2 linked regions of the Coraliomargarita algicola genome follow. The protein of the gene in region 2 interacts with the protein of the main gene of each other region in a pairwise test. Links are inferred from orthologs where the notes say so. Each region holds a gene or a part of one and is shown on either strand. Other genes may lie near its edges. The genes, in order: SH580_RS09715 and def.

Region 1 (6,624 bases), 1.4 Mb from region 2 along the record:
CGGCACTAACACCGGACGCACTTGGTTTGGTAACTTGGAATACGTCTTTGAGGAATTGAACCTCATCACTGGTTGGTATGTTAGTTATGTCGAAGCCATTGACTCGGACACCGCACGTGCGCTGCGCGAAAAGAGCTCGTATACAGTGCATGATGCCTACCTGCGTTGGACGCCCAAGTCCTTGGATGCACTGACTGTAAACCTGACTCTGAGCAACGTATTCGATAAATATTATTATGATCAGGCCACCTTTGCTTATACTAGCGGATATGCCGCGAGTGGCCGTGAATTAGCATTGAGTCTTTCCTACAAATTTTAGGTAATTTATACGATTCGCAAGTTTTGCGCTTACACTGCGATGCGGTGTAAGCGCTTTTTGTTTTTTGTTCATTTCATTTTTTATGAAACGCTTTCGTAAAATAATTTTTTGGGTGCATCTCTGTGTCGGTGTGGCAGTCGGGTTTATGATCGCATTACTTTGCCTGACCGGGGCCGTGCTCGCTTTTGAGGATGACTTTATCGCTGCAGTTGAAAAAGACTCGGTCACTCTGGAGCTTGCTGCCGGAACAGAGCGCAAAGCGATCGACGAGTTGGTGCGTATGGCCCAAGAGGTCGAGCCGGATGCGACGTTTTCGCAGATCGTGATTGCCTTCGAGCCGAGCACTGCCTGGCGCTTGAATATGGGACGACGTGACTTTCGCTATCTCAATCCTTATACGGGAGAGATTTGGCAAAGCGAAGCACAGGGACTGCGCGATTTTTTCTTTTTTAATTTCGAACTGCACCGTTGGTTGGTGTTGCAGGGGGACTCGCGTGATACCGGGCGTATGATCACCAATGTCGCCAACCTCGGCTTTCTCTTTCTTTGTCTGAGTGGCTTGTACCTGTGGTTCCCACGCGTGTGGCGTTGGAAGGCCTTTCGTGCTGTGATGATGCTCAAGCGCGGTGCTAAAGGCAAGGCGCGTGATTTTAATTGGCACAACGTTTTTGGTTTCTGGGCGCTGATTCCGCTCATTCTGATGATTTTGACCGGAGCGTATTTCTACTACGACTGGGCGAAAGACGGTGCAAATATACTCTTCGGCCCATCCGCGCCACGTGTGGGTACGCAACTCCCAGCACAGCACATAGAAGACAGCCTAATCGAGGGAGAGACGCTCAGTATGGAGGCTCGCTTTGATGTCGCGAGTGCTTGGAGCGAAGATTGGGAAGAAATCACTATGCCCATTGCCAGCAGCGCGACTCTAGGACCTCGCGGTGCAGGACAAGGTGCTGGACGCGGTGCCGGATCGGGGCGTGGTCCTGGGCAGGGGCAGGGCGGTGGCTCTGGCGGTCAGGGTGCAGGCGATGGCAGTGGCCCCGGCGGTGCTATCGGCGCCGGCACCGGTCCCGGTGCGGCTCAGGGAGGCGGACGACGTGGCCCCAGTGTCGATCCTGCCTTGGTTTTGGTTCAAGAGGCGGGACAATGGTTTCCGTTTAACCGTCCTTCCGAGCTCTTGGTCGATCTGTATACAGGTGTGATCGCGGCTCAGCGTCAGCCTTCCGATCTCAGCTTCAGGGAGAAATTACACAGTTCCCTGCGCTACATCCACACTGGCGAGGCTGGACTCCTTCCGGGCAAAATCATCGCCTTCCTAGGCTGCATCGCCGGACTGATCCTCGTTTATTCCGGCTTCGCTTTGAGCTACCGCCGCTTGATGAGTAGCCGCCGTAAAAAGAAAGCGAGTTGAGTCAGTGGCGGGAATGCCCTCCGGCTAAGATCCGTCTTGGCGCCTGACTCCCATGCGTTCCCGCGCCTCGATGCATTGAGCGCTGCCGGCTTCAAACCGCCTACAGACTGCCGGGCGGGTGGCGTAAATGCGGCACAACTGGTCTTCTTTTAAAAACGCACAGCTCTCCAAAAAGGGGAGCGGGTGCATTTGGTAAGCTTTGTCCTTGGTGGCCAGGTGGGACTCCAGTTGTCGAGTCTCACGCCGGATCGCGGGTTCGCGCTCGGCATCGGCCTCGCTGGCAAAAATCGGAAAGCAGCGGCAGCAGGCGCCGCAGTTTTCGCAGTCGTATTCCGGGCGTGGCATTAGCGTATCCAAACGAGATCACCTGCCTCGACTCGCTCGAAGAGCTCGATCATTTCGCGATTGCGCAGCTGCACGCAGCCCGCGCTGGCGGGTTGTCCGATCAGTTCTTCTTTGTTGGTGCCGTGAATATACACGTAGCGATCGTAGGTGTCGCAGCCAGGGCCGCTGTTTTTGCCCGGCTCCAGACCGCGCATGCGTAGGATACGACTGGTGATCAGGCTGCGCGCGGCATCTTCCTCGGAGACCTCGGTGTAAAGTTCTCCCGTCGCCACCCGTCCCTTAAAGACCATGCCTTCCGGCGCATCGGCTCCGATCTTGTCGGCGATGGTGTGGAGTCCCGAGGGAGTGCCAAAAGAATCTGCCACACAAGAGGGCGGATTTTTTGAGGTTGAGACTGTATATTCTTTCACTAGCTTGCTATTTTCCAGAACGACCATTGTTTGGTCGGCAATTGAAACCAGCAAGCAGCGATCTGTAGGTGTTATTGACAAGGCCTCACAGCTTTGTTTTACACGCGCGCTTTCCTCTATTAAATCAAATGGCATATAACGTAGGCATCCTCGGAGCGACTGGTGCAGTCGGTCAAGAAATCATTCGTCTCCTTCACGAGCGTGAGTTCCCCATCGCGGAACTTCGTTTGCTCGCATCGGCACGCTCCGCGGGCAAGACACAATCGTTTGGCGACAAATCCTGGACGATTCAAGAAGCGACTCCAGAGAGCTTCGCAGGGCTGGACGTCTGCATCTTTAGCGCCGGGGGCGACCAGTCCAAGCTCTTCGCTGCAGAGGCCGTCAAGCGCGGTTGTATCGTCGTCGATAACAGCTCCGCCTTCCGCCAGGACCCCAACGTGCCACTGGTCATTCCCGAGATCAATCCCGACTCGGTCGACAATCACCAAGGCATTTTGGCCAACCCGAATTGCTCGACAGCGATCTCGTTGATGGGGCTCTATCCGCTGCACAAAGCCTTCGGTCTGAAGTCTTTTATCGCTTCCACTTACCAAGCCGTTTCCGGCAGTGGCGCCGGCGGCTTGATCGAACTCGATCAACAGGCTCACGCTTGGGCTGAAGGGGGTGAGATGAAGCAAGAAGTGTATCCGCATCAGATCGCCTTCAATCTCATTCCCCACGTCGACAAGTTTCTTGACGACGGCTACACCAAGGAAGAGATGAAGATGCTCAACGAGGGCCGCAAGATCATGGGGATCGACGATCTCCGCGTGACTTGCACCTGTGTGCGTGTGCCCGTCTTCCGTGCCCACTCGATCTCGATCAGTGCTGAATTTGAAAAGCCCGTCACTGTTGAAGCCGCGCGCGAAGCCGTGCGTAATTTCGAAGGTGCCGAACTGGTGGACAATCCCGCTAATGCCGAATACCCGATGCCGCTCAACTACTCCGAGGTGGTGCCTTGTGGCGTCGGCCGCATCCGCAAAGATCTGGTATTCGACAACGGTCTCGCGCTTTGGGTGACTGGCGACCAGCTCTGGAAGGGCGCCGCCCTCAACGCCATTCAAATCGCCGAGCTCCTGCACAAAAAGGGGAAGTTGTCATCGTAGGGGCTTCACTGGTGAAGACCGCCGATCCACTCTGCCGATCCGATGTCTGAACTCCACACACTCGTCGATTTCGGCATTTGTGTGATTCTGTGGCTGGTGCAGTGCATCATTTATCCGAGCTTCTTGCATATGGAGGGGGCGTCGATGATCGATTGGCATAAGACTTATGTCTTTCGTTTCACCTGGATCATCGCTCCGTTGATGATCTTGCAACTCATCTGTGCCGCTTGGGCGGTGTGGGCGTTCGGCACAGCCTTGAGCTGGCTGGTCTTGATACTGGTCATGACATGCTGGGGGCTGTCCTTTTTCGTATCCGTGCCGCTACACCGCCAGATCGATCAAGGTGATTCGACGCAAATCAAGCGCCGGCGGTTGATTTGGACTAATTGGCCGCGCACGCTTTTGTGGACGGCGGTATTTATTTTAGGCTGGTAGTTGCGGGGCAGGACAGGTCTTTTCGAGCGCTTTAAGTATGAGCCTGAATTCAAGCGTTTGAAACAACGGCGAACGGCCGTCACTCTTGCCTGATACTATGCTGGGTATGAGTGAGCGCTTTAGCGCTTGATTATAATGTGTACTTAATTCGCCACGAAATCAATCACCCGCAGCGCAGTGCCGCCGGCTTTGATAGGTCCGGGGCGGTTGTCCAAAATCTCGATTTCGAGACTGTGAGATCCAGGCGCTAATTCGTTAAAAAACATCACAGTCATCGGATAATTAAATCCGCTATAACGGTGGAGGGTATCAATTTCTTGGCTCTGCTCGCCGTCCACAGTGCAGCGTAGGATACCGGCATCCGGCCCCGCCAGCATGTAGGCGCCGATTGCGGTCCCCTCGAAGTCGATTGTCAGTTTTGCATGGGCTTGGCTGCTGTAAATCATGGGCACCTCTTTAAAGCGTGAGCGCACGGCTCCCGCATTTTCTTCCGGCCAATTGGGAACGCCGACCGTCCAGTTTGCATCCATCTGGAGGGCGTCGAGCGGCAAAAAGCGTCCGTGGATATAGCTCTTTGCGTCGATCACATCCGGCAGCGCATATGGCTGTGCTTGCGCGTCGGCCGAGAGAGGTTTCGCCCACTGCTGGAGCAGGGCACGACGAATCATCGTCGCACACATGGTGTTGCCGTATTCGTTCGGGTGCACGCCACCGAATTTTTTCCAGTCCATCTTCCCCGCAGTAATCAAGTCTGCCAGTTCCTGAGCGAGGTGATTGACCGAGACCCCGTAGTGCTCGGCCACCTGGCTGTGTGCCTCGATCGACGGGGTGCTTTCGCCACGTTGTAGTTTTCGCAGAATGTTTTCATTCACGAAAAAGGTCATCACGATATCGACTTTCGGGTTATGCCTTCTCGCTTGTGCGATGATGCCCTCCATGCCACGCAAGGCGTCCTCATAATCCTGCTGTGCATCCTGGTCGTCATTCACCGCGAACTCTACAAATAAGAGATCCAACGGTCCGTGGCTCAGAACATCCTGCTCTAGACGAAAGGCACCTGTGTCGGAACAGGTCGAGCTGATGCCTGCGTCGGTAAAGGTAAAGGCTGTCTCTGGAAAACGTGCTTCCAGCATCTCACAGAGCATGGGACGATAGCCATTCATCTCGGTGATTGAGCCGCCAATAAAAGCCACATGCCCGCGCCGCTGTTGTTCGAATTGAATACGCGAGTTTTGAAAATCGCTGCGCAAAATGAAGTTTTTGTCGCTGACGATTTGATCGGCGGCTAGGTCGCCTTGGCCCTGAGAGTGTTGAATAATAAAATCAACAATTGGCTGTGGATCTTCCAGCGAGTGGGGATGGTGCCCGGCGTCCGGTTTATGAATCACTTTAAAGGTGCCGCCCATCGTATGATAGCGCGCTTCCGCGATCGCCGTGTTCTCCGCGACCGGCACCACCTCGTCCGCATCGCCGACCACGTGCAGGATGGGAATGCCCGCTTTCGCTAAGGGCGCCAAGTTGTCGATCGGGTTGCCCGTATAGGCGGTGGCCTCCGCCTGATCTTTAAAACCATAACGAGCCAGAATGGCGTCATTGATGCCCGGCCAGCTCTTGAAGTCCATGACCGGCGCATCGGCATAAATCGCGGCCACCTTGTCCGGATTGGCGGCCGCCCAATTATAGACGATCAAGCCACCCCGCGACATGCCTTCCAATACTGCCCGATCGGCAAACAAATGCTCAAAGCGCAGGTAGTTGTAAAAGGCATTCCAGCGCGCGACCGCCTCGGGACTGCCGTATAAACCGCTCACATCACAATAGACCACATGATAACCCCGCTCCAGCATCGCGATGTCGAACTGCGGCTCATGCCCCCAGAAGCGCGCGCGCCACACCCAAGGCTTCCCATCGGCCTCCTGATGAGGAATCACAATTCGCGTATCCTCATGCACCACCATTTCAAAGCCATGCCAATCCTGCACCTCGCCCGGAAACTTCTGCGCCGCCTCACTGCTTTGTGGCAGGGGCGCAGCTGCGAGCTCTGTTTTGTTCTGAGTCAGGTTCATTTTAGGATCTGAGGCCATGGTCAATAAGGGGATGCATGCCAATGCCGCACACAGTAAAGAGGTAATTTTTTTCATGGGCACCTTCACTCGATTCAGTTTCGAGCTATCGTGCAAGCGCCTTTTGGTTATAATAATTTTGCGATCAGAGGTTCGCTATGCATCCGAAGGGCTCATCTCTCTTGTGTGCCGTGACGGTGAGCTTGCGATGAGACGATTGCTTTAATTTGTATTTGTCTAAGCAGGCGGTGATTTTTGAGAATCAAGGCTTGCTGTGCGTTGGCAGAGTTGATTTTTTGCGACACTCAATCATTTTGGGCCTGTAGCTCAGCGGTTAGAGCAGGGGACTCATAATCCCTTGGTCGTGGGTTCGAACCCCACCGGGCCCACCATTTTTGACTTTTGGTCCTAGATTTGGTTCAAAAATCTCCCTTTTTTGAATGTATAATATAGCTAATCTAGTGGAGACTATCTGTCGCTGACCCCGATAATACAG
Region 2 (6,546 bases):
GAAAGACACCTTGCCACAGCAAGAATAATTAAACGTGGGGTCAAATACTTATACAGCAAAGAACACTCAAAAACCGCGTATTTTAAGGTCTTTAATGGTCTCAACTAAAGCCGCTTGCATATCGTATGCGGGCTCAAAAGCAAGATCCCGTCGAGCGGCCTGGAGGTCAAAGTAGTGATCCTTCGCCAGTTCCACCGCAACAAAGCGTGTAATCGGAGGCTCTCCCGGCTTAGCCAACAATTTCCAGGCACATTCGGCCACTGCTCCCGCGGCATAAGCGAGCCGCATAGGAATACGCTGACTAAGCGGCGGATGTCCGAGCCCCGCGAGCACCTCATTCAGCCAAGGCCAAAGCGCCACGGGCGTGCCTTGCGAGATAAAGTAAGCTTTGCCGGCACATTGCCCCAGCGACAAAGCATCCAGCGCATTCACATGCGCTGCCGCGACGTCTTCGACATAGGAGACATCGACTTGGTTATTGCCATCGCCCACGATCTTTAAACGTCCAGCCTTTACGCTCTCGATCACCCGCGGTAGCAAGTGCGGATCACCTGGGCCAAAAATGAGATGTGGCCGCAGCGCCACGACTCGCAAAGATTCACTGTTTGCTGCTAAAGCCTCCTGCTCGGCGATCGCCTTGGTATGTGCATAGTGACACAACCAATTGCGCCCATAGGGCAACTCTTGCCCACCGCCTCGAATCGCTTGCCCATTAAATACCACACTCGGCGTGCTGGTGTAAACGAGACGCCCCACGCCTTCGGCCTGACAAGCTGCCACCACGTTACGCGTGCCGACAACATTCGGCTGATAAAAGCGATCCCAACTGCCCCAGACGCCTGCCTTCGCCGCAACATGAAAGACCGCATCCACGCCCACGCATGCTGCGCGCACATCCTCTTCACTCGCTAGATCACCACAAACAACGTCCACTCCTTTCGCCACCAATCCTGCTTGCGGCGAACGCCCGAAGGAACGCACAGCATAGCCACGAGCCAGCAATCGCTCGATCACATAACTGCCGACAAACCCTCCTCCTCCAGTGACTAAGACATTCATTGCGTGAAATTATTTCAGAGCAAATTTACGCGCAAGCGACAAACGATGAATCTTCGCGTTGTGCCGTACATCAACCGGAAACTTGGCTTCAAAAAAGAAATCCCGAATCTTATGAGTCATCGCATGGCTCTGCGCCAGCTGCTCCAGCGAGCTGACAAACTGCGCGCGCGCAGCCGCCGTCCGGGGAAATGCAGACTTTTCCGGCTCGACCACAATTCCCGGGCGCCCGCCCCAAGATCGATCAATGCCGAACGAAACACCTGCGGGTGCGCGTTAAAGATGGCCTCACAACAATCCGTATACATCGCTCCCGTCTCAGTCAGCACGCGCTCCACCTTACGGCCACAGAACCACAAACGCCCCTCGCCATCCAACCAGCCCATATCCCCCATCCGGTGCCAATGCGCCGCACCATCCGCAATTTTCGAACTCGCATCCGCTTGTGGTAATTGATCATAGCCCCGGGTCACTGACGGCCCCCGTGCAATGATTTCACCTATCGCCCCCTGCGGCAAGTCCCGCACATCTGCGATATCAGCAATCGCAGCCTCCACAGGTTCTATAATCCGCACCGAAACCTCCGGCAAAGGACACCCCACGCAAGTCCCCTCGCCCAATTGCGTGCGCGCCGCAGTCTGCTCCAGCACCTCCGAAGCCGAAATCGAACTCACTGGCAAAGCCTCCGTTGCGCCATAGGGCGTGTGAATTTCCCCCTGAGGAATGATCGCCCGCATCTGCGCCATCAGTGCGGGCGGCACAGGTGCGCCCGCCATCAGGATACGCCGCACACTTGGCAGTGTAATGGACTCGCGCTCACAATAGCGCGCAATCTTGGTCCACAAGGCCGGCGAGCCAAAGCTGTTGGTCACTAAATTCTGCTGGATCGCACGCACGATTTGCGCCGGTTCCACTGTCGCGGGACGACTCGGATTCATGTCCGGAACCACCGTACACATACCCAGCGCAGGATTAAATAATGCAAATACTGGCAACATCGGCAGATCCACCTCGCCCGGCTGAATGCCATATTGTCGCCGTATCGCCTCCACTTGCGCCAGAAACATTCCATGCGCATAACAGACCCCTTTCGCGGGCCCGGTCGATCCAGATGTAAAAAGAATCGCCGCCAACTCATCGGCCGCGGAATCCACCACCTCGAAGGCCCCCTGACGCTTGAACCGGCCAATCTCTTTTTCAAAACCAGCTCCAACACCAATCTTAATACCGACCCCACGAAAACTCGGACGAAATAATCGCGCGATCCATATCGCCGGCGCGATGCCCACCAGCGCACTCGGCTGCGAGTGACGCACACAACGCAGAAACTTCCTCAGCCCCATACCAGGGTCGATCACAATCGGCACCGCGCCCATTTTAAACAAAGCAAAGACAATACGGATCAAATCCAGCCCCGGCCGCACCATGAGTAACACCCGTGAGCCACGCCGAATCCCCGCAGCGGCGAAATAATGCGCCGTTGAGGCAGCCTCCGCCTCCAACTCCGCAAAGCTGCGCTCCGCATAGCGAATCGTACCATCGGGAGCATGCCCGACTGGCGCACGCACAGCCGCAGCCTCGGGTTGGGCGACTGCTTGCTGAGCTAGGAAATGTGCAACATTATAAGCCATCGTATCTAAGCATGAACAAGTAGCGCATTCACAGCCGACGGCTAGCGTTTTTTGCTGGCAGTTAAAAACAATGCCCTAGCACCAGAACCTAGAGTATATTCCGCCGTGACAAGCGGCGAATGGGTGCCTAAACCATACATGATGGAAAAAACCGATCCACTGATTTCGATTCAAATCTCTGTTTACGCACTCGACGGCAAAGTGCGCGAAGCGGTGCATTGCTATCTGGACGCCCTGGATGCCACGGGGATCCAACGTGAAACAGGCAGCATGTCCACGGTCGTGTGGGGCGAAGCCGCTCAAGTATGGTCAGCGCTACAATCGGCCTATGAAACAGTCGCCGCCCAACATGAAGTCATCGTCAACACCACGATGAGCAACGCAGCTCCCCTCCCTGCCCGCGCATCTGGACAGCGTTAGCCTATAAACTAAGACCTCAGAAAAAAATATACCATTTAAACAATCATGATTTTACGAGTCACCAAATACGGCGAACCGATTCTCCGCAAAGTCGGCAAACCGATCACTGAATTCAACGCCGAGCTGGCTAAACTGGCCAACGACATGGTGGATACGATGTATGACGAGGAAGGTATTGGACTGGCCGCTCAGCAGATCGACCAAGCACTACAACTCTGCGTGGTGGATGTGCGTCCGCCGGAAGGTGCCGAAGTTCCTTTTAACTATAGCTTCGACGGCAAGCAGCCGCCGCTGGACCTGATCATGCCCATGGCCATCGCTAACCCTAAAATCACGATCCTGGATGCGACGGAAGAAGTTTACGAGGAAGGCTGCCTCTCCTTCCCAGGCGTCAATGGTCGAGTGGACCGACCGATCGGCGTGCGTTGTGAATTTCAAGACACTGAAGGCAACTCACACGTGATCGAAGCAGACGGATTACTAGGGCGCTGCATTTTACATGAAGTCGACCACCTCCAGGGCAAGCTCTTCATCGACATCATGTACAAACGGGATCTCAAGAAGAATGAGACCAAAATCAAAAAGCTGAAACGTGAAACTCGTGACTTTTTAAAAGGCAGGTAGTTCCACTGCTCACTCTGGCTTCTGAATTAATTCAACAACACGCAGATTGCATTTGGCACCTGGATGACACTCTTGCTGCGGTAACTGAGCTCACCGGTGTCTGGGTCCACTGCCAAAACGGTCACTGTGCCAGAATGCGCACCGGCGGCCAGCAGCCAACGGCCGCTGGAGTCTATGTTGATACTGCGTGGCCACGCACCGCGGATGGGCTCAACGTCAACGACCTGCAGCTGCCCGCTGGCGGGCTCGATTTTAAAGGCAGTCACGCTGTCGTGTCCGCGATTGGCAGCATAGACAAACTGCCCGTTTGGATGCACCAGAATCTCGGAGCCGGAATTGGAATTCTCTTTGGCCTTCACCACGTCGCTCAATGTCGGCGCAGACGACAGCAGCTTAGCAGTCCCAGCAGCGGCGTCGTATGCGAAGGTCGAAACAGTCAGGCTCAACTCATTGAGCAAGAAGATATATTGGCCATCAACCGAGAACCTCATATGGCGCGGCCCCCCTCCGGGGATCGAGTCCGCATGACCGACTTGCTGGATCGACGCAGCATCGCTTTGAACCTTATAAATAACGATCTGATCAAGCCCGAGGTCAGGCACAAAAGCAAAACGTCCATCCGGAGAGAAACCGGTCCAATGCGGATGTGGTGCATTTTGGCGTTTCGCCACCACGCCAGAGCCGCCCACATGTTTTAGAACCTGCCGACTCGCTTGCACATGGCCATCCACAGCCAGTGGGAAGAGCTCAACCGAGCCTGCACCATACTGCGCCGTCAGCAAAAAACGACCGGACGGATGCACGCTGATATGCGCGGCACCGCCACTCACGATAGGCTCGGAATTGAGTAAAGAGAGCGAACCATCCGCCGCGATGGCATATGCGACAACCGAGGGCTGTCCATCAAGTTTAGCGACCGCATAGAGTTTCGTACGATCAGGGTGGAAGGCCAGAAACTCAGGCGCCTGCACCGCTGCGACTAGAGTCGCCTCGGAAAGTTTACCTTTGTCGACATCCAGCACGGCATGGTAGATGCCGTGGGCCTGCCCCCCACCGGTGCCAAAATAAACATCAACTGTTGCAGACAGAAGGCCGAGCTGAGTGTATAGATATAGCAGAAAGCTATAGCAAAGTCGTCGAGTCATGCATTCCAGCAAAAACGTCCCAGACCTCCTCGGCAAGCTCACACATGCATGATGAATCCATCAAGTTACGCAGTCGACTTGAACTCGCTGACAGGTAGATAAAGCGAAAACGCATGACTCTACACTGTATTCACTCATACGAATCAAGTTTCAGCTTGAAGTTACGTAATATACTAAATATGTTACGTAACAATTCAACATACTCATTTCTGTATACTCGTTTATGCAAATATCTGGCTCTACTCCTACCACGAAGATGTTCATCGTCTTTTTGAAGTGATTATACCCCCTCAAAGATAGAAGATCGACATCCGCTCCAGTCCCTTTCAGATACTTAATTTAGAGAAACCATGCACCCCGCCCACTCTGCCCAAACAGCGAAAGGATTCGCTCTGCTATTGGCACTGACGCTGATGTCCTTTGTGGTCCTGCTGATGCTCAGTTTGAGCACAATGATTCAGGTGGATATCCGTGCGGCCGAATCCGCGGCCCGTACACAAAAAGCTCAAACCAACGCATTACTGGGTCTACAAGTTGCACTTGGAGAACTTCAAAACTTTGCCGGCCCAGACACGCGCGTGACCGCCCGAGCCGATATCTACGGAACCTCCGACACCAGCCCTTGTTGGGCTTGGACAGGAGTCTGGGATAGTCAGGACCCCTCCCCGGCCGCAGCAAGGAGCGACCACACCCTCAGACGCGCTTATCAAGCCACTAACGGTGAAGCAAAACCGCCTCCACTAGCCTGGTTAGCCTCAGGCATAGATGGAAGCTCTCCCGCCAACATAGATCCTACGAATCCAAACATACCCAGCGATCGACAGGTCCTCATGCTCTCCGCTGAAACCACGATCAGCACACCGCCAGTCATCGTCGGAAAGAAATCGATCACATCGAACTCTGGCGGAGCGAATGGGTCTTATGCCTGGTGGGTCGGCGACGAGGGAGTGAAGGCGAGGATCAACGTGAGCGACCCCTTCCGCGATGAAAACCAGTCGATAGAGCATTTTGTGGGCCCCAGCTTTAATCTGATAAATGAAGCGCAAAAAACTACGCTACTCGACTCCAGCCTCGCGCTCACTCCCGGCATCCAACAGCTCGGAGGGCCTTGGGGGCAGTTGACCGAGAGCGAACTGGAGTTATTTAACAAAGCATTCAGCTATGAAAGCCTACGGGCATTACTCAAGCTAAGCTCAGAAGCTGAAGCGAGTCTATTCAACGCTTACAAACATGACCTCACAGTCTATTCGCAAAGCTTGCAAACCGACACGCGAAAAGGTGGTTTCAAAAAAGATCTCACGATGGCTTTTGAAAGCCCGACCGTATTTGAGCATTTCTTTGGGGTGCAAGCGACAAACCTATCCTTTACCAGAACGGATCGCGAAGAGGATCAGCTATTTCAGGGTGTCATGGAATTCCCAGTCGCCGAAGTTGCAGAGCCTCCCAGCGAATTCTATCTCTGTCCTGAACTTCAAAGAATCAATAAGCTGACCGACGTGGGGCCCAACTGGGGCAGTCTTTACAGCTACTACAATCTCTACAAGTTGGACGACTTAGCCACGGATGGAGCGATCAAGCCCATCCTAGCTTATCCAGTCGCCGGAGGGCCAAACGAAGTGCCCGATGCGCTTCCATATAAAAACTACCAAAAATACTATCATCCCGATGAA

The links.
Region 1: the proteins of def (region 2) and SH580_RS09715 interact in binary tests that used the Escherichia coli proteins (3 or more experiments, as listed by UniProt). The link is inferred for Coraliomargarita algicola from one-to-one orthologs.

Annotation. Positions count from the first base shown.
Region 1 is NZ_CP138858.1:2,438,082-2,444,705, reverse strand. Bases 1,646-4,621 are described here. They hold SH580_RS09715 (aspartate-semialdehyde dehydrogenase), read left to right. Parts: upstream 1,646-2,613; coding sequence 2,614-3,630; downstream 3,631-4,621. Other genes in these bases: SH580_RS09705 (SGNH/GDSL hydrolase family protein), read right to left, coding at 4,209-4,621; SH580_RS09710 (hypothetical protein), read left to right, coding at 3,673-4,065; SH580_RS09720 (L,D-transpeptidase family protein), read right to left, coding at 2,075-2,620; SH580_RS09725 (YkgJ family cysteine cluster protein), read right to left, coding at 1,755-2,075; SH580_RS09730 (PepSY-associated TM helix domain-containing protein), read left to right, coding at 1,646-1,730. Also shown: SH580_RS09735 (TonB-dependent receptor domain-containing protein), read left to right, coding at 1-319; more of SH580_RS09730, read left to right, coding at 402-1,645; more of SH580_RS09705, read right to left, coding at 4,622-6,206.
Region 2 is NZ_CP138858.1:3,846,275-3,852,820, reverse strand. What follows is about bases 2,044-4,941. They hold def (peptide deformylase), read left to right. Parts: upstream 2,044-3,152; coding sequence 3,153-3,731; downstream 3,732-4,941. Other genes in these bases: SH580_RS15860 (lactonase family protein), read right to left, coding at 3,758-4,876; SH580_RS15870 (YkoF family thiamine/hydroxymethylpyrimidine-binding protein), read left to right, coding at 2,826-3,107; SH580_RS15875 (fatty acid CoA ligase family protein), read right to left, coding at 2,044-2,687. Outside these bases: SH580_RS15880 (NAD-dependent epimerase/dehydratase family protein), read right to left, coding at 67-1,059; more of SH580_RS15875, read right to left, coding at 1,176-2,043; SH580_RS15855 (hypothetical protein), read left to right, coding at 5,227-6,546. UniProt on the Escherichia coli protein: Removes the formyl group from the N-terminal Met of newly synthesized proteins. Requires at least a dipeptide for an efficient rate of reaction. N-terminal L-methionine is a prerequisite for activity but the enzyme has broad specificity at other positions.